4 regions of the Paenibacillus sp. FSL R7-0163 genome follow, and region 3 is predicted to be linked to each of the others. Evidence: predicted binding sites of a transcription regulator. Region 3 holds the regulator's gene; each other region holds the start of a gene.
What was found. Region 3 encodes Rex, which represses fermentation and respiration genes when NADH is low (regulators of the CRP and FNR family bind a similar motif). Its sites were predicted from a motif close to TTGTGAAATATTTCACAA; they were not measured.
Positions count from the first base shown of each region.

Region 1: the regulator Rex is predicted to act here: its motif matches at 3,613-3,630, upstream of adhE (bifunctional acetaldehyde-CoA/alcohol dehydrogenase).
Region 2: the regulator Rex is predicted to act here: its motif matches at 3,408-3,425, upstream of NST45_RS23725 (flavocytochrome c).
Region 4: the regulator Rex is predicted to act here: its motif matches at 2,662-2,679, upstream of NST45_RS23575 (flavocytochrome c).

Region 1 covers NZ_CP150224.1:1,265,583-1,271,782, reverse strand. The annotation lists gene pflB (formate C-acetyltransferase) at 1-663, opposite strand, end outside; gene adhE (bifunctional acetaldehyde-CoA/alcohol dehydrogenase) at 916-3,537, opposite strand; gene NST45_RS05415 (extracellular solute-binding protein) at 3,944-5,410, opposite strand; gene NST45_RS05410 (carbohydrate ABC transporter permease) at 5,543-6,200, opposite strand, start outside.
Region 2 covers NZ_CP150224.1:5,399,376-5,405,575, forward strand. The annotation lists gene scfB (thioether cross-link-forming SCIFF peptide maturase) at 1-26, opposite strand, end outside; gene scfA (six-cysteine ranthipeptide SCIFF) at 149-298, opposite strand; gene NST45_RS23715 (response regulator) at 911-1,693, opposite strand; gene NST45_RS23720 (histidine kinase) at 1,668-3,254, opposite strand; gene NST45_RS23725 (flavocytochrome c) at 3,527-5,317, shown strand; gene NST45_RS23730 (hypothetical protein) at 5,944-6,200, opposite strand, start outside.
Region 3 covers NZ_CP150224.1:1,584,370-1,590,569, forward strand. The annotation lists gene NST45_RS06995 (hypothetical protein) at 30-671, shown strand; gene dinG (ATP-dependent DNA helicase DinG) at 798-3,659, shown strand; gene NST45_RS07005 (redox-sensing transcriptional repressor Rex) at 3,790-4,443, shown strand; gene NST45_RS07010 (amidohydrolase) at 4,430-5,731, shown strand; gene NST45_RS07015 (DUF5590 domain-containing protein) at 5,904-6,200, shown strand, end outside.
Region 4 covers NZ_CP150224.1:5,365,561-5,371,760, forward strand. The annotation lists gene NST45_RS23560 (glycosyltransferase family 39 protein) at 1-304, opposite strand, end outside; gene NST45_RS23565 (aminoglycoside phosphotransferase family protein) at 598-1,419, opposite strand; gene NST45_RS23570 (hypothetical protein) at 1,519-2,406, opposite strand; gene NST45_RS23575 (flavocytochrome c) at 2,891-4,414, shown strand; gene gnpA (1,3-beta-galactosyl-N-acetylhexosamine phosphorylase) at 4,498-6,200, opposite strand, start outside.

The DNA.
Region 1 (6,200 bases), 320 kb from region 3:
TTCACGCAAACGAATAATATCTTCAGTCATGGAATCAACTTCAAGCTCAGTTTGTTGTTGTTTTTTGTCTTTAATGAGGAAATCAATACCGTACAGAGCAATGCGGCGGTAGTCGCCGATGATGCGTCCGCGGCCGTAAGCATCAGGAAGACCTGTAATTACGCCGGATTTACGCACAGCTCTCATGTCTGGTGTATATGCATCAAATACGCCTTGGTTATGCGTTTTGCGAATGTTCGTAAACATGTCAACGATGTTTTGTGGAAGCTCGAAGCCGTAAGCCTTCGTAGCATCAACCATCATCTTGATCCCGCCAAATGGCTGGATGGAACGTTTGAAAGGAGCGTCAGTCTGTACGCCTACAATTTGTTCCTTGTCTTTGTCAATGTAGCCTGGAGCATGTGAAGTGATTGTGGAGACAGTATCTAGGGAAACATCCCATACGCCGCCTCTTTCTCTTTCTTCCTTGCTCAATTGGGAAATAATCTTCCATAGTTCAGTTGTGTTACTAGTAGGTCCTACGAGGAATTCTTCGTTTCCTTCATAAGGCTTAATGTTACTTGCGATAAAGTTGTTAACGTCAACTTTTCTGGACCATTTACCTTTTGTAAAACTTCTCCAACCGGATTTCACTTCTTGTACATCTTTTTCAATCACCGACATGCTAAATCCCTCCATCTATATTTATAATATTTGTAGAGATCGCGGGCTTGAAGGTTGATCCCGTGTCTCGTGATCCCAAGAAAGATATGGTTGTTCGAAAATTCACAATCATTGTTCCATGTATGGGACCGTTGTTTATATAAACATTTTAGTTTATTTTCTATAAATAGACTGTGACAAATATCACCTTTCCGGTGATATTTGTCACTTATATCTAGTCCACAACCATCCTATTATCTACTTAACCAAATATTAATTATCAAATCTTCCGTAGAAAGCATTACGGTACACATCTGCAAGTTCAGATACCAGTGGCAGCTTAGGATTGGCAGTTGTACATTGATCTTCAAATGCACGGTCAGCCAAGTAATCTACACGGGATTCAAAATCCTTAGGATCAAAGCCCAGTTGTTGGAAGGATTCTTCGATACCCAGTTTTTTGTTCATATCGCGAATAGCATTGATCAGGCTAGTTACACCTTCTTCAGTTGTGCGAGCTGGCAATCCCAGAATACGGGCGATTTCTGCATAACGCTCGTCAGCTACGAAGTGTGAATATTTAGGGAACGAAGCGAACTTCGTAGGTTTCTTAGCATTGTAACGAATAACGTGTGGCATAAGGATCGCATTAGTACGACCGTGAGCAGTGTGATATTGACCGCCCCATTTATGCGCCAAACTGTGGTTAATACCCAGGAAAGCATTAGCAAAGGCCATACCAGCAAGTGTTGATGCGTTATGCATTTTCTCACGGGCAACTCTGTCGCCTTCAAGCGCCGATTTTTCAAGGTATTGGAATACCAATTGGATTGCTTTAATTGCCAGACCATCAGTGTAGTCACTCGCCATAACAGATACATAAGCTTCGATGGCATGTGTCAATACGTCCATACCTGTATCAGCAACAGCAGTTTTTGGCAAGCTATATACGAACTCTGGATCAATGATAGCTACGTCTGGAGTTAGCTCGTAGTCAGCCAAAGGATATTTAGTGTGTTGTTCAGTTGTTTTATCGGTAATAACTGCGAAAGATGTTACTTCCGAACCCGTACCCGAAGTAGTAGGAATCGCTACAAACTTAGCTTTGTTTCCAAGTTTAGGGAATTTGTAAACCCGTTTACGGATATCCATGAATTTTTGTTTCAGACCGTTAAAGTCTGCGTCTGGATGTTCATAGAATAACCACATTCCTTTTGCAGCATCCATTGGGGAACCACCACCAAGTGCGATGATGCAGTCCGGTTGGAATCTGTTCATCATTGCTGTACCTTTTTCAACTGTAGTTGTCGATGGATCTGGTTCAACTTCCGAGAACACTTCGATCGCTACAGGAGTTTGGCGTTGACGCAGGTAATGTTCAACTCTCTCAACATATCCGAGCTTAACCATCATTGGGTCAGTGATAATTGCGACACGTGTGATATCAGGCATTTTGGTCAGGTACTGAGTAGCGCCTTTTTCGAAATAGATCTTGTCAGGTACTTTAAACCATTGCATATTCACGGTACGACGATTCACCCTTTTCACGTTGATCAAATTAATTGCTGTAACGTTTTGCGACACGGAGTTACGACCATAAGATCCGCAGCCCAGCGTCAACGAAGGGATGTTAGTGTTATAGATATCGCCGATCGCACCATGAGTGGAAGGCGAGTTAACGAGAATACGTCCTGTTTGCAGACGGTTGGAGAACTTCATGATTACTTCTTCGTTGTTGGAGTGGATAGCCGAACTATGGCCCATACCACCAAATTCAACAACTTGTGCTGCGCGTTCGATACCTTGATCTGCGTTTTTAACTTTGTAGCAAGCAAGCACAGGACTCAATTTTTCAGCGGACAATGGATATTTAGTGCCTACACCTTCAAGTTCTGCTACCAGAATCTTAGTGCCGGCAGGAACTTGAATGCCGCACATTTCAGCAATTTTCACTGCGGATTGTCCAACGATTGCTGGGTTAACCGCACATTTATCAACGTTCATAGCGCCGCTAGTAAGTTTGGCAGCTTCTTCTTTGTTAACAAAGTAGCAGCCATTAGCGATCATTTTCTTTTTCACTTGATCAAAGATTGGTTCTTCGATAATAACAGCTTGCTCGGAAGCACAGATCATACCATTATCAAATGTTTTGGAAAGAATGATGTCCGTTACGGCTTGATCGATATCCGCGCTCTTTTCGATGAATGCAGGTACGTTACCAGGACCTACGCCAAGAGCTGGTTTACCACAGCTATAAGCTGCTTTTACCATTGCAGAACCGCCTGTTGCGAGAATAAGTGCAACGTCAGGGTTGTTCATCAAAGCGTTTGTTTTGTCCATCGTTGGCATTTCAATCCATTGGATACAATTCTCAGGTGCGCCAGCTTTTACAGCCGCATCATGAAGAATTCTAGCAGCTGCTGCACTACACTCTTGCGCAGATGGGTGGAAACCGAATATAATAGGGTTCCGTGTCTTAATCGAAATCAACGCTTTAAACATCGTGGTGGATGTAGGGTTGGTTACCGGTGTGATACCCATTACAATTCCGACGGGCTCAGCAATTTTTTGGAAGCTTTCATAAGCATTGTCTTCAATAACGCCTACTGTTTTATCGTATTTAATTCCGTGCCAGATATATTCTGTCGAGAAGATGTTTTTAGTAATTTTGTCTTCGTAAACCCCGCGGCCAGTTTCTTCTACAGCCAATTTAGCGAGGTACATATGTTTGTCGAGTCCAGCCAACGCCATTGCATGAACGATTGTGTCAACTTGCTCTTGATCCAGCGCCATGAATGCCTCATGTGCTTTTTTCGCTTTATCCACTAAAGTCTGAATATACTCTTCAGCGGTAGTTTGTTTAACTTGGGCGGCGACTTCGTTCTTAACTGCCATCTCCCTCGTCCTCCTGTCAATTTTTAGGTTGTTTTTCTCTACACATTTATCTTATCACATCATTTCCACCTTGTATAGTGAAATCTTTCACAAAGTATAAAGTTTTTTTGATTTGTTTTCAAAGCGCTTTCATTCGATCATATTATAGCTTTTTTACCATTATTTATGATTTATTATTTCTTAAATTTAAAGTTTATGTTTAAAAAGACAAGAACTGATACCCATTTTCTACCTTTCCGCTCGCAAAAATATTTTAAAAAAGCAAACCTAATTTTGTTGACACTCTATTTTTCTCATGACCCTCTAAAAAATAGTGGGATGCCCCCCGTCGTGTTGATTTATAAAAATATCAATAATATAAACATAAAAAAACCGACTCCTAAGGAGCCGGTTCTGTTCTTCCTAGCTATTCTACTTTAATTGTGTCGAAGAATTTCTCTTGCACTGTTTTGGCAGCAGCTTCAAGCTGTGTCTTGGAATCTGTTCCTTTTTTGGAGAACAGCTCTTGAATTACATTGGACATGGTTGCGTAGTAGTCCTGTGTATTGTATTGCGCTTCCGGTTTACCGTCCAGCAAACCTAAAATATCAGGGCTGTATTGATATACATTTGTATATTTATCATACACAGCTTTCGTTTTCTTGCCGAAGTCAGAATCTGCAGAATAGTAATCTAAGAGCGGCGGAATAAAGTATTTACCATCCGTTGTACGTTGTTGCAGAACCGCATCCAGTGCTTCTAGACCTTTATCGGAGAAGTAATCAAATGTAATATAACGGAATGCCATTTCTTGCTCGTCTGGTGTTGCATTTGGATTGATTACAAGGTAGTCACCACCAAGTACCCCGGTGTGTTTTCCGCCTTTTTCCATTGCAGGCATTGGATACGTAAGTACATCTTCTGGTTTCAGACCGCCCTGATTCAACGCTTGCTCAATAACACCGTCAGATCCAGCCATTACCATTGCTGTACGACTTTGTTGGAATGCGCCTACAGCATCACCCCAGCCCAGTGCCCAGTCCTGAGGAATCGCGTTTGCTTCCCATCTAAGTTTCTTGTAGAAATCCAGCGCTTTAATCCCAGCCTCAGAATTAAAAGTAGCTACAACCTTACCGCCTTCAATCTTCTGAATTTCACCGCCAGCTTCGAACAGGAAGTTGGTCCAGTTCCAGCCTGCTTCATTCCCTTTACCCATTGGAGCAATACCGGAAATCCCTTTTTTGGTATCAGCTACGCCTTTGGCGGTATTCAGCATATCATCCCAAGTCCAATCCATAGGTGGAACAGCAACACCTTTTTCGTCCAGCATTTTTTTGTTGATCATTGTGGTTGTTACATAACCCTTTTGAGTTACGCCGAAGACTTTACCGTCAATGATAAATTGATTTTGGAGAACCGGGTTAATTTGATCCTTAAATTCGTATTTATTCCACAGATCCGTAATGTCAGCTACCCAGCCTTTTTCAACTAGGAATTTTGCTTCTGTAGCGTAGGTGTTAAAGAAGGTTGGAGCTTCATTCGCTGCCATTTTGATGCCGATTTCACTTACATTGTACTGCCAATCGTCTTTGACGATTTCAACATTCGGATATTCCTCTTGGAAACGTTTGATCTTGTCATCTTCCTGTGCTCTAACTTCGGTTAGGTCAGGGGTTGGATAGTGAATTTTGATGGTCACTTTTCTTTGTGTGATATCATCAGTTGGCGCTGCTGTAGCACTGCCAGCATTATCTGTTGCAGCATTCGTTGGCGCAGTAGTCGCTTCCCCTTCCTTGTTTCCTGTCGTGTTTCCGTTATTGTTATTACCGCCGCAAGCGGTTAACAACGATCCGGCCACAAGGAGGCTTAGTAGCACGCTAGAGTACTTACGCATTGAAACTCCCCTTTTCAATTCATAGTTATCTTACATATCGATCATAAAAGAGAAATCGTTTACAAACGAGGTGCATTTATATTCCTTTCATGTGCATGTTTACGATCCGTGACTAAATCCGTCGATCCGCGCTTATCCCTTAACTGCTGATAATGCGACGCCACGCATAATGAACTTTTGGAAGATCAGGAAGACAAGGATCGGCGGCAACGATACGATAAATAGGATGGCGAATTTAATATTCGTATTAAGTGCCTTTACATTAATAACGTATTTATAGATTGCTGTCGCGAGCGTATATTTCTCTTCACTGTGCATAACCAGAGATGGCCAGAACCAGTCATTCCATGCGGTAGAAAAGATAAAGATCGCCAGCGTAGCAAAAATCGGAACCGACAATGGCACTGCAATGGAGAAAAAGCTTCTCGGCTCAGAGGAACCGTCAATCCGCGCTGCTTCAAAAATTTCAGGGTGTATCCCATCAAAAAAGTTCTTTAAGAGTAGAAAATAGAATGTATTCGCACCAGCAGGCAGCCAAAAAGCAGCGTACTGATTCAGTAATCCAAGCTCTTTTAGATTGACAAAGTTGGGAATCATATAGCTGGTCGCCGGAATAAACAATGTCATCAGGAAAAAGAAATAAATTGCCTTTCTGTAAGGGACATTCATACGAGAAATGCTGAAAGCAGACATTCCCAATACTACTAGTGTCACGACCATATTCCCCACAAAAATATAAATGGTGTTTTTAAGGAACATCAGCAGATCAATGTAATTCATCGCTTCCTTA
Region 2 (6,200 bases), 3.0 Mb from region 3:
CCGTTTAGTTTATATTGATGAATCATACTTGCTAATCAAGCTCCTTTTGCACACAAGTAGAAACGGCTTTGCCATCCTTTAGAGGAAGCGTCCATTTCTTAAAAATAGCCGCCCATCATCAGAGCAATGGGCGGTAAAATTCCTAATCCTATCTGTTCATTGCATTTTCACACTTCTGGTTTGCAACGCCGCAGGAAGTTTTACAAGCGGACTGGCAAGATGTCTGGCATGCGCCGCATCCGCCGTGTTTTGCGGTATCCATCAGTTTGCGGGTGCTTAGGGTTACGATTCTTTTCACGATAAATGACTCCTTCTGTAATTTCTTGTGATCACTTTCACTTAATTTCCATGGAACATCGTAGCAACATCACGCAAGTACGTCTATGATGCCTGTCACCTAGCAGAGTAGAGAGGCATTAAACATATAAACAAAGTAGCATCAATGCTAATTCCCGTTCAGTCTTTCATGCTTGTGATCGTAGGATGCCGTAGCGGGAACCAGAGTCAGAGCAATACTAAAAAAGTGAAACAAAAAAGAGACGGCAATGATGCCATCTCCTTTAACAACATTTTTTCTCATACTTGTCCTTAAAGTCCAATAAATATAAGGATCTCATTGCACTGTATCCCTCCTTACCGGTAGAGCGACACTCTCCACATGCGTGGGTGGACAGTGTGAACAAACTTATATTAGGAGCCCTAAGACACTTCCGGACATTTTATCTGCTCTTGAATATTCAATGAATTTATTTATTTTTATAATGTACTACGCCTTAGTTCATAAAAATATTGCACAATCGGATGCTTTAACTTCATCTTCTCGCTCATGTTTAAAATCCAACCGTTTTGATAGAAGGCGGCTCTGAGCATAGCATCTATGGCGTGCTGCAGAGGGACGAGAATGGCCCTCCTATCCATAACCGAACGGATGCTTTTTGTACTCTATCGGGCTTGAGCCGACTCTATTTTTAAACACACGACTAAAATAGTACTGGCTCTTATACCCTACCTTCACGGCCAGATCCCCGATTTTGATATTCGGCATTACGTCATCTAGAATCTCCTTCGCCTTCGATATCCGAAGCTCGGTGACATAGTCAAGGAATGAAGCACCGATTTCTTGCTTCATACGCTTGCTAAGATAGGTTTGGTTGATATGAAATAGCGCTGCTACTCGAGTAATAGACAGCTCCGGATCCTGATAATGACTGTCAATATACTCCGTCACTTTTTGGATAAGCACTGTTCCATCCCCTGTATACCCGGGAAGCTCCCGCTCCTTATCCACCCTGCCTTCATGTGAATGCAAAGGATATTTTACCTGAAGATGCTCATCGATCCGATGAAGCAGCTTGTTCAGATCACTCTTCGGCACAGGTTTCAATACATAATCGAATGCTTGCAGTTGCACGGCTTGACGCGCATATTCAAAGTTATCGTACCCGCTGATGATGACAACCAGAACCGACGGGCAGCGTTCGCGCAATATATTCATCAGATCGAGCCCATTTATATTCGGCATGTTGATGTCCACAAGACATACATGTGGTGGGGCTTCCTCCACCATATTCAATGCTTCGTTTGCACTTTTCGCTTCTCCTGCAACCTCAAAAAGATACGGACTCTCCTCAATGTATTGTCGCAAGCCTTTGCGAATGATCGTTTCATCATCGACGATGACAATCTTCCACATCTTCATTCCACTCCCCGTCCAAAGGTATTCGAATGACCATAACGGTAATGCCATCTTCGCTCTTCACTGCAAGGCCATATGGCACCCCGTAAGTTAGTCGAATGCGATGGTTTACACTGTATAGCCCAAAGCCTGTGGCAGAACGATCATATGTATCATCAAGAAGGGCTTGATTCATCTGTTCAAGCTTTTCTTTCGGAATCATAACCCCATTATTTTCAACCTTAATGACCATATAATTGGCCTTTTTATATGCTGTAATCGAAATTTTACACTTTTGATCCCCAAGTGGCTTAATCCCGTGATAAATCGCATTTTCCACCAACGGCTGCAGCATGAAGCGAACGACTTGGCACTGAGCAAGCTTTTCATCATATCGTAGCTCGTAGTCCAGAATCTCCTCATATCGCACACCTTGAATATGAAGATAACTCTCGACATGGTACAACTCCTGATCAAGCAGAATGTAGGGACTGCCTGTGCCAAGCCCTAATCGGAAATACGCGCTAAGCGCTTCCACCATCTCCACCACATTGTCTGCTCCATGTTCCGTTGCCATCCACTGGATCGTATCCAATGTGTTGTATAAAAAGTGCGGCTTGATCTGCTCATGAATCAGTCTGAGTTCCATCTCCTTTCGGTCCTGCTCCACAGCGTATAATTGAACAAGCATGTCATTGAAGCTTCGTCCAAGATCGCCGATCTCATCCGAGCGCGTAACATCTGCTCGTATGGTTTGGTTGCCGTTCTGCACATTTTCCATTACCTGGCGAAGCGACTGAATTGGACGAATAATGGAAGAAGCAAGCAGCATCAGAAAGACGATAAACGCACTACCGATAAGAACGCCTACCAGCAATGCAGTCCGCTGGGTTTTGATCACCGCTAGCGATAGACTTGAATTCGGTACTTCGAGTACTAGCTTCCAGCCTTCCACATTTTGAATTGGAGCCTCAAATACACTCATGTTCTTCTTATCTGCTGCCTCCTCCGCTCCATCTTCTTCACCCAGCTCTCTGCAATCGACGATAAGCTGGCCTGACTGGTCATATAGCATTACATCTTGAGCAATCTCCTTCATCTTCTTGACGGAGACGGCTGCGGCAATATAAGCTACCTCATCATTCACCGATGGATTCACGCGATAAAGAATGACGACGATTTCGGCTGCATTCGCTTTGGATACGATCGGATTGCTCACCACATAATTGGAATCTGAATTCAGCAGTTTTCGATAGTAGGGTCGGTTTAGTATCGAAAAAGGCTTGTCCCTTGCTGACCAGGAATTTCCGTGAATATCCACCACACGTATGGATTCGTACTCTACTTGCTTCTTCGCCTCGAACTTATCGAACTCTTGCAGCAATTCATCTCGTGTCCACTGATGGTCCGAAGCTAGAGAAGCAAGCATGTCTATCTCTCCAATGCGCTGATTAAACCAATAATCAATCTGGTCGCTGCGTGCAGTAACCACTTGCTGCGTTAAGTTCTTATTCAAAGGGACAACCGTATGGTTCATCTCCAAATATATTGTTACAAGCAATGCAACGAACAGCAGCAAGAAGCAGCCTCCTGCGATTAACGTGATTTTTAAGTGAATTGATTTCATTGTAATCATAGCCCTTCACAATATCCGTCTCTTACATGCCCGAAAAAGACAAAAAAACACTAATCTGTGCAAATACATAATGCTGTACTAAATCTATAATAGGTCTTGTGCATATTTTCACATGAAATAACATTCATGTCTAGGCTAGAGATAAAGGATTTGCCTAGCAAATCCTCCTCTCCCTAGGGTATGTAACCAATTCACAACAGAATGAAGGAGATATTATGCGAACTCACACGAAAAAGCTGTTATCTATTCTACTAGTCCTCAGTCTTATGTTCACGCTTGCTGCTTGCGGCAGTAAAGATGCAGAGCCCGCTGCAGATGCAAACGGAGTTCAAGTCTTTGAAGGAGTTGGGCAAGGTAAACATGGCGATATTAAAGTACAAGTCTCCTTATTAGATAACAAGATCACTGACATTAAAGTGACAGAGCATAAGGAAAATGAAGTACTTGCAGAACCTGTTTATACGCAGCTCAAGCAAGATGTCATGGCAACTAACAGCGCAAAAGTTGATGCCATTAGCGGATCTACAGTTACAAGCAAAGGATATCTCGAAGCCATTCAAGATGCCATTACGAAGTCTGGACTTACCCTTGTCGCTGGCGCTGCAGTCAGTGGAAGCAAAGACAAAGAAGAAGTCGAGCAAACCTATGATGTTGTCGTCATCGGTGCCGGGGGTGCTGGCTTTAGTGCGGCTATCGAAGCGAAGAGCGCTGGAGCTAATGTAGTTCTGCTCGAGAAAATGCCAGCTGTTGGCGGCAACACATTGATCTCCGGTGGTGAGATGAATGCGCCGGACAACTGGGTTGAACGTGCTCTTGGCATCACTGATGACACGGCTGACTTGTTCTATGATGATACGATGAAAGGCGGAGACAACCTCGGGGATCCAAAGATGGTTCGTATTCTTGCCGACAATGCTCTAGCATCTGCCGAATGGCTGCGCGATGATATCAAGGTAGAGTTCTTACCTGATCATCTGTTCCAATTTGGAGGCCATTCCAGAAAACGTGCGTTGATTCCTGTAGGTCATACAGGTGTTGAATTGATTACTAAGTTAAAAGCCAAAACAGACGCTGATCAAATCACGATCAAAACGAATATGAAAGCCGAAACCTTGCTGAAGGACGAAAGCGGCAAAATAACAGGTGTAACTGCGACTTCGGGTACTGGCGACAAGATCACATTCCATGCGAACAAAGGCGTCATCATCGCTACCGGTGGTTTTGGATCCAATGTAGAGATGCGTAAAAAGTATAACCCTAAAATGGATGAAAAATATATGTCTACCGATACACCAGGATCTACAGGTGACGGTATCGTTATGGCAGAAACGATTGGCGCCAAACTGACAAACATGGAGAGTATTCAAACGTATCCAATCTGTAATCCTGAGACAGGTGTTATTTCCCTTGTTGCAGATTCCCGCTTCGATGGTGCGATCCTGATTAACCAAGAAGGCAAGCGCTTCGTTGAGGAATTAGAACGTCGAGACGTTATTTCTAAAGCAATTCTTGCCCAAACGGGCGGATATACGTATCAATTATGGAACCAAGGTATTGAGGATATCGGTAAAACGATAGAAGTTCATCAAGACGAATACGATCAACTCGTTAAACAAGGCTTGCTCTTTAAAGCCGATACGATTGAGGAGGCAGCTGATTTCTTCAAAATCGACGTGAACACTTTGAAAGAAACGATTAATAAAGTAAATGATTATGCGAAAACAGGTAAAGACCTTGATTTCAAACATCGCGGTGGATTGAAATCTCTTGAAAAAGGCCCTTACTACATCGAAAAAGCTGTACCCTCCGTTCACCATACAATGGGCGGCTTGGTGATCGACGAGAAGACTCGCGTATTGAATGAAAAAGGCGAAGTCATCCCTGGGTTGTTCGCTGCAGGTGAAGTAACAGGGGTCATTCATGGTGCAAACCGTCTTGGCGGTAATGCCATCGCTGATATCTTCACATTCGGCCGGATTGCAGGCAAACAAGTTGTAGCAGAGTAATCTTACTTTTTGTGTAACTGCTCTATTAATAAGGTAGACTTAAAAACGTGCAAGATAACTTGTAGAGTGCCGGTTGACTGCTAACTTTCAAGCTGCCCTCTATGACATAGCAAACCGCCCTGTTAGCAACATTGCGAACAGGGCGGTTTATTATGGTGGAGTCTAGGGGCTACGCTCGTCTAACTCGCGGCTCTTTTATCGTTCTCCGTTCGTGGAATTAAAATTCCCCAATTATTTAGTGACTAATTGACAAGGGTTCCTTCAAATTTCCTAGACACTGGAAAACTTAAGTAAGTAAAGGGGGTTGAATCACTGTTACATCCCTCACCAACAAAGGCACTGACTCCACATGTGTGGAAACAAGATATACGATTCCTCCTCCCCTTCAGGCCCAAGTCTACCTTGAACAAAAGCGGAGACCCACAGTAGAACACGTAAATGTGTATCTCAACTACATTTTAACCTCGTCACCTTAGTTTACAACAGCATGAAGCTCATCGTAGATCGTGTTAGCAAATAACAAGACATGCAAACAGCATAAAAATAAAAGTGTAATACGATGACATTGGAGTCGTCTGTAATTTTTCAAGTCAATGCATTTTGAAAATGATTCACTTATCGAAAAACTATAATAACATATCTTCGGCAGGGTCAACTCTATAACAATGCTCTGAATTTCGCTTACACTCTAATGCAGGAACCCTTTTTGTAGTTTCACGCTTTCTTCTACCATCACTGTACTGTACCTCTCTCCATTCCACTGGTTTATTATAATATTTCATCTTTCCCCCACATTGAGGACATTTATCAATATGTATTTTCTCTAATGTCAATCTTTTACCATAACCACTGATTGCAAAATTAAAAAACAGAGGGTACCTCG
Region 3 (6,200 bases):
ATTTCATCTTCAGTAAGGGGGGATAGCCCATGTTTCAACATTTGTTTGCTGAAATGAACAAGGTGCTTCAGGAGATCATAACAGATTACCCTACAGCGGAGGGTGCCCGCCGGAACGAGCTTTTATGCAATTATAATATGCTGCATAGACTGAGCGATAAAGTGATGGATGAATGGCTCGCTTTTGCTGAGAAGCTAAGTCACTTTCGCGAAAGTGCGGATTTTACAGCAGTGGTCGAAGAGGAAGTGCCGGAACAGGAAGCACCAGAGCTGTGTATGGATTCCTTTGTAAGAGGTCAGGGATATTATAAGCTGCTGATGTATGGAAAGTGTATTGATCAGTTTAAAGAAGTTATTGCGCAATACCCGGATAGCTTGGCTGCTCGATTATATTTAGCCATCTCTTATCTGCAGGAAGGTGACGGTGAAGCCGCTTGGAGTCATCTGAACCATATGCTGGGCTTGATACGGGAGACCAAGCTGAAAGCCATGGTATATAATGCTTTAGGCTGCATACGAGCCTCACAGGAACGTTTTAATGAAGCGCAGGAATTGTTTGACCTTGCCTTGCAGCATGACCCGGCGCTTCCGGAGCCAAACGTTAACTTAGAGGTATGCCGCCGTCGTGGAGGGAAGCTGCATTTTGGAAATCAGCTGGTTTCCCTTTTGTAAAAGAATAACGGTTTTGGAAATTTCTATTCAAGCGATGCATCCCCTGAACCAGTGGTGTGCATCGCCTTTTTTCGCAACTTCTGTTATGCTGATTAAGAGTCTCAATTGAAAGGGAATAGAATTATAATGAAATTTGCCGTGCTTGATTTTGAAACAACAGGAACCCAATCCGTGGGTGAAATTATCCAGGTTGGCCTTGCAATTATAGAAGAAGACCGGTCCATCTCCCGGGTATATGGTTCCTATGTCAAGCCCGGAACGCCGATTCCTCCTTTTATAACAGGTCTGACGGGGATTACCGATGATGATGTGAAGGATGCGCCTGAGCTGGATGAGATGATGATGGAGCTTGTTCCGCTCTTGGATGATGTTGTGCTTGTAGGGCATAATGTCGCTTTCGACTTCCATTTTTTACAAAATGCTTTAGATCGTTGTGGTTATTTGCCATTTCAAGGGCGGATTTTGGATACGATTGATTTTCTGAAAATTTGCTTTCCTTCGCTCACATCTTATCAGCTAGGCTCTGTCAGTGCTCATTTTGGAGTGACACATGATCGTCCGCATCAGGCAGATAGTGATGCACTTGCGACTGCTTTAGTGCTGTTGAAATGTCTGGAGGAGCTCTACGAGCTGCCGCTGCTTACGATCCAGAGACTCTGTGAGCTGTTTACCGAAGAGGATAGTGATCTGGGCTGGTACTTTGATGGTCTGCTGCGAGAGCGGGAAGCGGAGACGCTACAGCCCGAAGGTGATCTGACTTTCTATCGTCAATTAGCGCTTGCAGTAGGAGACTGGACGGAGTTAGCGCCACCTAGAGATGAGCATGCTGAGAATCCGCTAGCGAATTTATCTTTTACTGATTATATGGACGAAGTAACCAAACGACTTAAAGACACATTACCGCAGTATGAAAGCCGGGAAGCTCAGGATATTATGATCAATGAGGTGATGACGGCACTTGCCGAAGACAAACACCTACTGATCGAAGCGGGCACAGGAACCGGTAAATCGCTCGGTTATTTGTTGCCTGCCATTTATCAAAGCGTTCGCACCAATGAAAAAGTCATGGTCAGCACTCATACCATTAATCTGCAGGACCAATTGCGCGAGCGGGATATCCCTTTGTTAACGCAGGTAGTTCCTTTTCCGTTTAAAGCTGCTATTTTTAAGGGAAGAGGACATTATTTGTGTCTGCGTAAGTTTGAGCATAAAATTAATAAAAAGGACTTTATAAGCCCAAGGGAAGATGCGCTTACTGCAGCTCAGATGATCGTATGGCTCACTCAAAGTGAATCAGGGGATGATGAAGAGCTGAATTTAAGCGGCCGGGGCGGTGATTTCTGGGAGACGGTGGCAAGCGATACCGATTCCTGTCTGGGACGTTCCTGTCCTTGGTTCCGCAAATGCTATTATCATAGGGCCAAGCATGAAGCTGGGATTGCTGACGTGGTCATTACGAACCACTCCAAGCTATTCGCAGATGTTAAAGCTGGGCACCAGCTGCTTCCAGCTTACGAGCATCTTGTAATTGATGAAGCACATCATTTAGAAGATGTGGCTGGTAAACATCTTGGCATGCATATGAAGCATTTCACTGTGGCACACACGTTATCGCGACTGTATAAAGATAGCCGAAACGGACAGCTTCCTGCTCTGCGCCAGATCTTACAGTCGTCAGGCAGTGAAGAGGCTTCAGAATGGAGCGGAGTCATCGATCGGATCTACCCGGATCTGCTTACTGTCAAAGAAACCTGGGATGCACTCAGCGACAAGCTGTTCAGCCTTTTGCCGGAACGCAGTGATGCAGCAGCAGGGGAAGCGGGACAACTGGTTATGCGTTTGCTTCCCGCCCGTAAGCCGAAGGATTGGGATGAATTAGTTGCGCTTGAGAACACTATGAATCTGACGTTAAGCGACATCATCCGTAAGGGTGATAAAATGCTTAATGAGATGCGTGACCAGGAAAGCCAATCCTCAGCAGACAGTCTTGTTACTGATATTAGCGGTTTATTTAAGGATTTGGCTTCCATACGTGAGCAAGTAAGATTCTTTATGGGGCTGAATGACGATAATGTAGTATATTGGCTGGAGGCAAATGGAAATTACCGCAGCAAATCACTGCAGATGTATGCCGTCCCTGTGGATGTTAGCAGCCAGCTTAAAGAGTTGTTCTTCGATAAGAAAAAAAGCATCGTGCTTACCTCGGCGACGCTGTCTGTAGATAAATCTTTTCAGTTTATGATTGATAATCTCGGACTTAACGAAGCTGCGGAAGAGGGACGTCTAATGACTTCACTCCTTCCTTCTCCCTTTAAGTATCGCGAGCAGGCGCTGCTAGTTATACCGCGTGATTTTCCTAGTGTGAAGGGCAGTGTGGGCGATGCTCGATTTGTCGATACACTCGTACAGTCGTTAGCAGAAGCTGCCAAAACAACACGTGGGCGGATGCTGGTTCTGTTTACTTCTTATAAAATGCTGCGTCAGGTATATGATCCGCTTAAAGAGGCTTTGGCCTCACAAGAGATTACGGTGCTTGGTCAAGGCGTGGAAGGTGGCAGCCGGAGCAAGCTGATCCGCCGCTTTCAGGACAGTGCAGCATCCGTTCTGCTGGGGACGAGCAGCTTCTGGGAAGGTGTAGATATTCCAGGTGAAGCACTGACTTGCCTGGCCATCGTGAGACTTCCGTTTCAACCGCCGAATCACCCGTTGGCGGAAGCGAAGTCGGAGTTATTGCAGGCTCAGAAGAAGAATCCGTTCATGAAATTGTCTGTTCCTCAAGCGGTTATTCGCTTTAAGCAGGGATTCGGAAGACTGGTTCGCACGGCGCAGGATCGCGGAATAGTTATTGTTTATGATACAAGGGTTATTGAATCTCATTACGGGAAGTATTTCCTTTATTCATTGCCTGGTCCCAAAATGGAGCATATGCTGACTGATCAAATGGTCCCCCGCATAGCGGAATGGCTAGAGGATGGCGGCGCTTCTTAAAATGCTCGTCTTCAGTTTAGCTCCTCCTTATCCTTAAGGGCGGTAAGTTACAGTACCGCCCTTAATAAGGAGAGGTATACGTTTGAATATGGATTTTCACAAGAACATTACTATTTTTAGGAGGAAAAATATGAAATCGGATAAAATATCAGAAGCCGTTGTTCGCAGACTACCTGTGTATTTGCGTTTTTTGAATGATCTCCAGAATCGCGAAATATTAACAGTTTCCTCTCAGGAACTTGGACAAAAGCTGGATCTTAATCCCGCACAGATTCGTAAGGATTTAGCGTATTTTGGTGACTTCGGCAGAAAAGGTATCGGCTATGATGTAACGTATCTTATTGAGAAAATCCGTCATATTCTGAAGCTGGATCAACAGCTTAATGTAGCTTTAGTAGGGGCAGGTAATCTCGGACATGCCTTGTCTAATTACAATGCATATCTTAAAGATACAATGAAAATCACCGCTATATTTGATTCGTACGCTCCTAAGGTTGGACGTAAGATCAACTCCCTTACTGTGCAACCAATGGATGAACTAGGCAGCACGATTCGTGAGCAAGGTATTCGCATTGCCATTATTACCGTACCTGATTCAGAAGCTCAAAATGTAGCAGATATTCTCATTTCTTCTGGGATTGAAGCGATTTTGAACTTTGCCCCTGTGATTCTGAAGACACCACCGAATATCCGGGTGCATGCAGCTGATTTTACAACTGATCTGCAAAGTCTTGCTTATTACTTGCGGGATGGAAAGGAAGAAAGCGAACATGAACAGCAATAAAACGATAATTAAGGGCGGGTATTTTCTGACTCCGGGAACGGATGAGCCGGTTCTGAGTGGATATATGACTATTGAAGATGATTTAATCACTTACATAGGAAAAGAAGAGCCTCAGATGGAAGCTGGAGTGCAAGTGGTTGATGGCAGTCGTCTGCTGTTCATGCCTGGACTTGTAAACACACATGGTCATGCGGCGATGTCTTTGCTGCGTGGATATGGAGATGATTTAGCGCTACAAGTGTGGCTTCAGGAGAAAATGTGGCCGATGGAGGAAAAGTTCACCGGTGATGATGTATACTGGGGAACCTCCTTATCTGTATTGGAAATGCTGAAGGGTGGAACTACGACCTTCCTCGATATGTATGATCATATGGACCGAGTAGCTGAGGTAGCTGAGTTATCAGGTATCCGTTCCGTATTGATGCGTGGTGTGATCGGGTTATGTCCAGAGGATGTACAGAATCACAAGCTTGCGGAAGCGATTTCTTTTGCCCGTAACTGGCATGGAAAGGCGGACGGTAGAATTACTACTATGATCTCGCCGCACGCCCCTTATACTTGCCCTCCGGACTTCCTGGTTAAGTTCGTGCAGGCAGCGCATGATCTGGATTTACCGATGCATACGCATATGTCCGAAACGAAACGTGAAGTGGAACAAAATGTGGCGGATTACGGGTTGCGTCCTGTAGCTCACTTAGAGAAGCTTGGAATGTTCACACGTCCCTCGATAGTTGCACATGGTGTTCATTTAAATGATGAAGAGATTGAGATCTTGGCTCGCCATAATGTGGGTGTCTCTCATAATCCGGGCAGTAATTTGAAGCTGGCTAGCGGAGTGGCTCGGGTTACTGATCTTCTAAAAGCTGGTGTGAAGGTGTCTCTTGGCACGGATGGCGCGGCAAGCAACAATAACTTGGATATGTTTGAAGAGATGCGGCTTGCAGCTCTCATTCATAAGGGTGTCAGCGGTGATCCAACGGCTGTTCCAGCTCCAGAAGCTCTACGTATGGCTACAGAATATGGCGCCCAGTCCATCTTTTTAAATAATGTAGGTAGACTTGCTGTTGGGATGAAAGCTGATTTCATTGCAATTGATATAGATCAGCCGCATTTGCTGCCACACACAGATCTGTTGTCTCATGCAGTTTACTCTGCTAGCGCTAAGGATGTTGAGCATGTGTGGGTGAATGGTAAACAGGTCATCAAGCATGGACAATGCTTAACCCTGGATGAGGAAGCTATCCGGCGTAAAGCGCAAGAAGCCTTCGAAGGTTTATTGAAGCGTTAAGTCTGGATAATAACGAATAAATAATAGGCTGCGACTTTTTGCTTTTAGCAAAAGTTGCGGCCTTTTGTACATTTTAAAGGCTGGGAAAGCTAGAAAATTATGAAATTTTGGATAAACACGCGGGTGTGTTATATAATCAAAAAAGATATATTACTAGAAAGGGAGCTGTACCTTGAAGAAAAGGAAAAAATGGATCCTCCTGGGGTCAGTTCTGATTCTGCTCCTGGGGTTTGGACTTATCCAGTTCTATGCCTATATTATGAAAGATCAATGGAACGAGCGGGATATCGCCAAGGATGTTGCCAAAACCAGAGCGGGTCTAACAGAGGTAACCAAAGCACAAAAATCGGTTTGGGATGAAAATGCAGTGTACTGGGTTTTAACAGGAAAAAATGAAGCCGGGACTGCTCTTATGGTCTGGGTCCGCTTTACGGTAGATGGAAAATATGCTGAAGGCGACGACGCAGTG
Region 4 (6,200 bases), 3.1 Mb from region 3:
GCAAGCGTGAAAACAGAAAGATAATCACCATCTGGATTGCAAAAGAAAATAGCAGTGTGGCTGGAATGACTATTTTCCAACTGTACTTATTAAGCTTCAGGCACATTTTATACAAAATAACGCTTAATGCCAGCACCACTGCGATCACTAGAATAAAAAGACCCAGCTGTTGTCTCTCCAAAATTGGCGTGTCCCCATATACGAAATAATTATATTTCGCCCTAATAAAAAAGGAGGATGCGATAAAAAGACCGATAAAGAATGCAAGTATGAGATACAATGTTTTTTGAATTCCTCTTATCATGGAAAACCTCCTTTACGCAATCGAAAGCCCTTTACAATCCGCTGCCCCGATTCATAAAAAGCATTATAAACACCCAAACTGAAAATCCAATGAAAATCGGATGTTTGGGAATTCGCAAGGAAGAGATTTAGAAAGAGAGGTACGCAAATAGACCGCCCACTCACAAAGGTATGCGGTCTATCTGTCGTGTCCTATTTGCTGAAGCCTACCGCCCTTAAAAGCGGCTATTGCCTTGGGAATCGGGTTACATTATATACCCAATCTCCCAGAAAATCCATCCATCCTTGCGTACATCAGAAGAATTTACTATCCATCTTTTTTAAAAACCGATTATCAGCGATTAAACTTTTCACTCTCTTCGTTGTATTAGGCCCTTTCGGTGTGCTACCTCTTCTATTCAGCAAAATCCACCGTAGACATGCCCAGGCTTCAAAGATTTCAAGTTCTTCCTGATCTATATCATTTTCCAATAGATAAGCAGATCGGAACACATCAGCATAACGCACGGAGATATATATTTTCAGCAGAATAAGTGACCAGGCAAAATCATATCTAGAGTCTCCCAACTGGCCGTTCGTCCAATCGATTATGGTATATCGCTCTTTATCCTCCACTATATTTCCGATATGAAAATCCCCATGAATGATACAGTCTTGCTTCATTGGAGTTTGCTCAACAAGAATAGTCAACACATTATAAATATCAGATTGTTCTTTGGCTTCAGGGAAAAAGTAGCCGATGAAATCGTATTTTGGCAGTTGTATATTTCCAATCTCTTCAACGCGAATTTTATGTATTTTTGCTAATAGGCTTGCGAGTTCCTTCATTTTCCGAGTATTCATTTTATGAATAGGGGTTCCGTCAAAACTTGTTAACAACACCCTATGTCCCTCCGGATTGATTCCCCAGCCCACTGGTTTAGAGACGGCTACTCCTCGTTCGGATAGAACATCCAATAAACGATATTGAAACTGGACATCCGGTCTGGATTCCTTATTCCATGTTTTCAGTACATAGCTCTCTTGATCAGAATTAATCCTCATGACCTCAGCTTCAAATCCTTGATCCATTGTATGCGCAGTTAAGCTATCTTCCTGATTTAATAAGTCGTTCATGATTTCGTTGTGCTCTAGCCAATTTATGAGAGATATAGGAGTTTTCAAAAATGGTTCTTCCTTTCGGAGTCAGCTACAACAGATTTACGCAACCCAAAACTACAAATAACATAAAATAGATTGTTCTATCCAGTACATAAATACAGTATCCGGGCTTTTCTTTTCAAACTTTTTCATTTTTAAATACATGTCCATTCCATCAGAAACATCATGCCATAAATCCGTAAATACAAAATCATATTTTTCCTTAGACATATGTTGTTCTGCATATTTGAAAGCATCTGCTTGGATAAGCCTGATCTTGTGAGCATTACTGAATTGGGGCAGTACATATTTATTAAATAGATCAATGACATCTTGATTTTTTTCAACAACCGTTATGCTTTCAACATTATCTTTTTCAGAAACCATATAAGCATAATAGCCAAGCCCAAGCCCAAACGTAAGAACATTCCCAAACGCTTTATCTACAGCTTCTTTCATTGTTTCTATTTCATTGGGCGTGATCGTCATCCAGATTCTATCATTCTCTAATACGGCCGGGAACATGAATTCAGTTTGAAAAAAACCAACCTGAGGAATTTGTCTTCCCTCTTCTGTCCGGATGATATCATTGCAAACAAAACCTTCAAAAGGTTTATATTTTTCATATTTTAATTCACTATTATTAATCTTTATAGTAGGAATCTTGATATTTTTATAATATGGATTGTCATAATATTCATTTGCATCAAGCTTATGAAGCATATTGCTAAAATATTGGTTGAACAATTCCTTATCATCAACATTATCAACCGTATCCAACCCAAAAGCAGCAGCCAGCATTAAACCAAAAGCGTATTCATAAGATACACCACAGTTTACGATTTCTTCAATTTCTTCTTTGTTAATAAAGTCGGGGGTATTATTCAAATAGCGGCTTAGTAAAGCAAACACTTTATAGTTATCTTCTTTTACTTTTTCTTTTATTACATTATTAAATTCCATATTCTCACCTATTAATTAGAATTTGTTTCTATGTCTCATGTTAGTCTTTCCGGATTGACTAGTAGGCAATACTCTCATTTTACCATTTAAAAATCCAGAAGAACAAAAACCGCTTTACTAATCCGTGACAGTTACCACTTCTACAGTGAGAAAATCTTACGTCAAAACCTTCTAATTGCAAGGTCTATGATCCATTTTTCGCCTAATCTGCTCAATATTTCGTTACCCTATGTTAGAATAGACGACTTGTATAATTTGTGAAAACTTTCACTAATAGCCGTGATTGATGGTATACTTAATAAGAAGATGAACTAAAGAGAATAACGATGGAAACTGTGGACGTAACCGTAGAAGATTTGAAGTTAGGAGAATAACAGCGACGCGCGCGCTTCTCCACTTCCAACTCCCTCTGATACTTCCTTTCTTTTTTGTCTGGTTCTTTTGGTACATCTTAATAGAGAAATATAAAAGTGGAGGGTTAACAATGAAAAAGAAAGCAGCTGGTGCTCTGAGTCTCGTCCTCTCTGTCATGCTCGTTACCGCAGGTTGCGGTAATGGAAACGACAAGGTGAACGAGAGCAAGAGTAATAACAACGAGAAAAAAGAAGTTGAAGCCGTCTCCGGGGCATCTGAAGCAAGCTACACACCATTCGATCAATTAAAAGATAAATATGATATCATCATTGTCGGTGCGGGTGGTGCGGGAATGTCCGCGGCGCTTGAGGCCAAAGAGAAAGGCATGAACCCTGTTATTTTGGAAAAAATGCCGGTTGCCGGCGGGAACACAACCAAATCCTCTTCAGGAATGAACGCTTCTGAAACAAAATTCCAAAAAGAACAAAACATTGAAGACAGCAATGATTTATTTTATGAAGAGTCATTAAAAGGTGGCCATGACACTAACGACAAAGAAATGCTTCGTTTCTTCGTTGATAATTCCGCGAGTGCGATCGATTGGCTGGATTCCATCGGAATCCGCTTGAACAATATCACCATTACAGGCGGCATGAACGAAAAACGTACACACCGTCCTAAAGATGGCTCTGCTGTGGGTCAATACCTTGTCAAAGGTTTAGTGAAAAACGTACAAGAGAAAGAAATTCCACTTTTCGTGAATGCTGATGTCAAAGAAATTACCGAAAAAGACGGCAAGGTTAATGGCGTTAAAGTCCTCTTTAACCAAACAGAGGAAAAAACAATTACGGCAGATGCTGTCGTTGTAACCACTGGCGGGTTCGGTGCCAATATGGATTTGATCTCCGAAGTAAGACCTGACTTGGAAGGCTACGTTACTACTAACCAAATCGGCAGTACCGGAGACGGCATCAAGATGATTGAGAAACTCGGCGGCACAACCGTCGATATGGATCAAATCCAAGTTCACCCGACTGTGCAGCAAGAAAAATCCTACCTCATCGGCGAAGCTGTTCGTGGGGAAGGCGCTATCCTTGTTTCCAGTGAAGGCACACGCTTCACCAACGAATTGGATACCCGTGATAAAGTAACGGCTTCCATCAATACACTGCCTGAAAAAGCAGCTACGCTGGTCTTTGATTCCGGTGTTAAATCCCGTGTGAAGGCTATTGAACAATATGACAAAATGGGCTTCGTGATTCAGGCGGATTCCATCGAAGCTTTGGCCAAAGAAATCGGTGTTCCAGAGGATAAGCTGGCAACAACGCTTGATACTTGGAACAGCGCCGTTAAGAATAAAAAGGATGCCGAATTTGGCAGAACTACAGGAATGGACAATGACCTGTCCACTGGTCCTTTCTACGCTATTAAAATTGCTCCTGGGATTCACTACACCATGGGTGGTGTGAAGATCAATACGAACACAGAAGTTCTGAATAAAGATGGTGAAGCTATTCCTGGTCTGTTTGCGGCAGGTGAAGTTACAGGCGGCTTACACGGACAAAACCGGATTGGCGGCAACTCTGTTGCAGAAATCATTATTTTCGGCCGTCAAGCTGGGATCAAATCTGCTGAATTCATAAAAGCAAAATAAGTAGATAATAGATACTATAAGCCTCACAGCAAAAAGCTCAAGCATCGGCAAGTTAGCCGCTGGCTTGAGCTTTTTTAATGTAATTAATCGCCAATAGTTCGGATAATAGTATCAAACGGATCTAATTCTAACGTTTGTTGTCCATATTCTGTATCAATCGTAGTTTTTTGAAGCTGGTCGCTATTGTTAATCACGACGAGTATTTTACTTTCTGGATAATACGCACACTCTGTATATAAATTATCCGTAATATACTTTGTGTCCTTTAACTCATTCCCGGCATAACGAATCACATTTAACAGCAATCTTGTATTTTCAAAGCTTAAGGTGAAAGAAGGCAGGTAGATCCCCTTTCCTTTACCAAAGGCATGGGCAGACAATGTTATCATCCCACTCTTTTCACACAATACCGCTGCCGAGCCATCCGTAAGATAAATGTTATTTTTAGGTGTTATGCTGGCTCCTTCAGGCACTAAATCTTGCTCATCTCTAGCCTCAAATGTCCATCTTCCATGAGCTACCTTGGAGCCTGTATCCTCATCCAGACCAAGCACATGGGCCATTCTGAAAAAGCTGTCATAACCTTCAAGCGCCGAAGGCTGATTGACACCTATAAAAGTACCGCCCTCATAAACCCACGCGGTCAATAAGTCCACGCACTTATGATCACTCCAGTATTCTCCGCCACTCCATGCTGAACCTGCCGAACCGGCATTAATCACTACATCACACTCTTGTAATACTCCCTGACGGATATCTTCAAAATCAATGAACTGGACTTCAATCGGCAATCCGGACAAAGCCTCATTGATATGAATCAAATCATGCATATACGTTTCATGGAAATGCCCGGACAAGGTCCACGATCTCAATTTGCCCCAAGCGTGCAAAATGGCTACCTTCGTCTTAATCTGATACGGTTTGCCTTTATGATGCAGCTCTTTAATTTCTCTGAATTCACCCGCGATCTTTTCGATATAATCACAAAAATCCGGATAAGGCTCTACAAGATGCAAATATCCGCCCAGTCCAATCCGATCTATAGGCTCTCTGAGCAAGGCGCGCCGGATATTAATCCAATACTTTTTGGCATCGAGCGTAGGGTTACCTCCCTCCATAAACGTAGGGAGCCCTCCCAATCCAACCGGAAATAAATAGGGATGCAGCCGAATCTCATGGGTATCTACTTTTACACCAGAACAAAGCCTTGCCTCATACCCTGAGAACACACATTTAATCATCCCGTCAAAACCAAACTCCTCAAAACGGTCATTGTAAGGCTCCATGCCAACCCAACTGTCATCATAGAAGACATACGCCAGCTTATCGTGCTTATGCACAATATCAATTAATTGCTTACCAAATTCGATGACAAAATCATTGATAAATGCCATATAGTCCAGCTTCCGCTGCTGCGCCGGGATATGACTGACCCGATATTTCCCACCATTCACAAAATCCTCGGCCGTGAGCGAATACCCATATTTCTTGGCAAACAGATCAAGCGCTCTTGAGCTTACCGTAAAATCATATGAACCCCAGTCCGAGAACAAATGGCGATTGCGCTCATCACTGCCCCAGATCCAGGCGAAATTATAAAAGAGGGAGGTAAATCGAACCACTGTTGTTTCCTTGTGCTTATGACACCAATCTTCTATCCAATGGAGTAAATATTTTTGCGTTTCTACATAGATGGGATCGATCTGCATCAGATGCTCTTTTTCCCAGTGATTCGTGGTGTGATTGTACATGGAGATCTCTTCCCAAATCCGATAGACCATGAAGC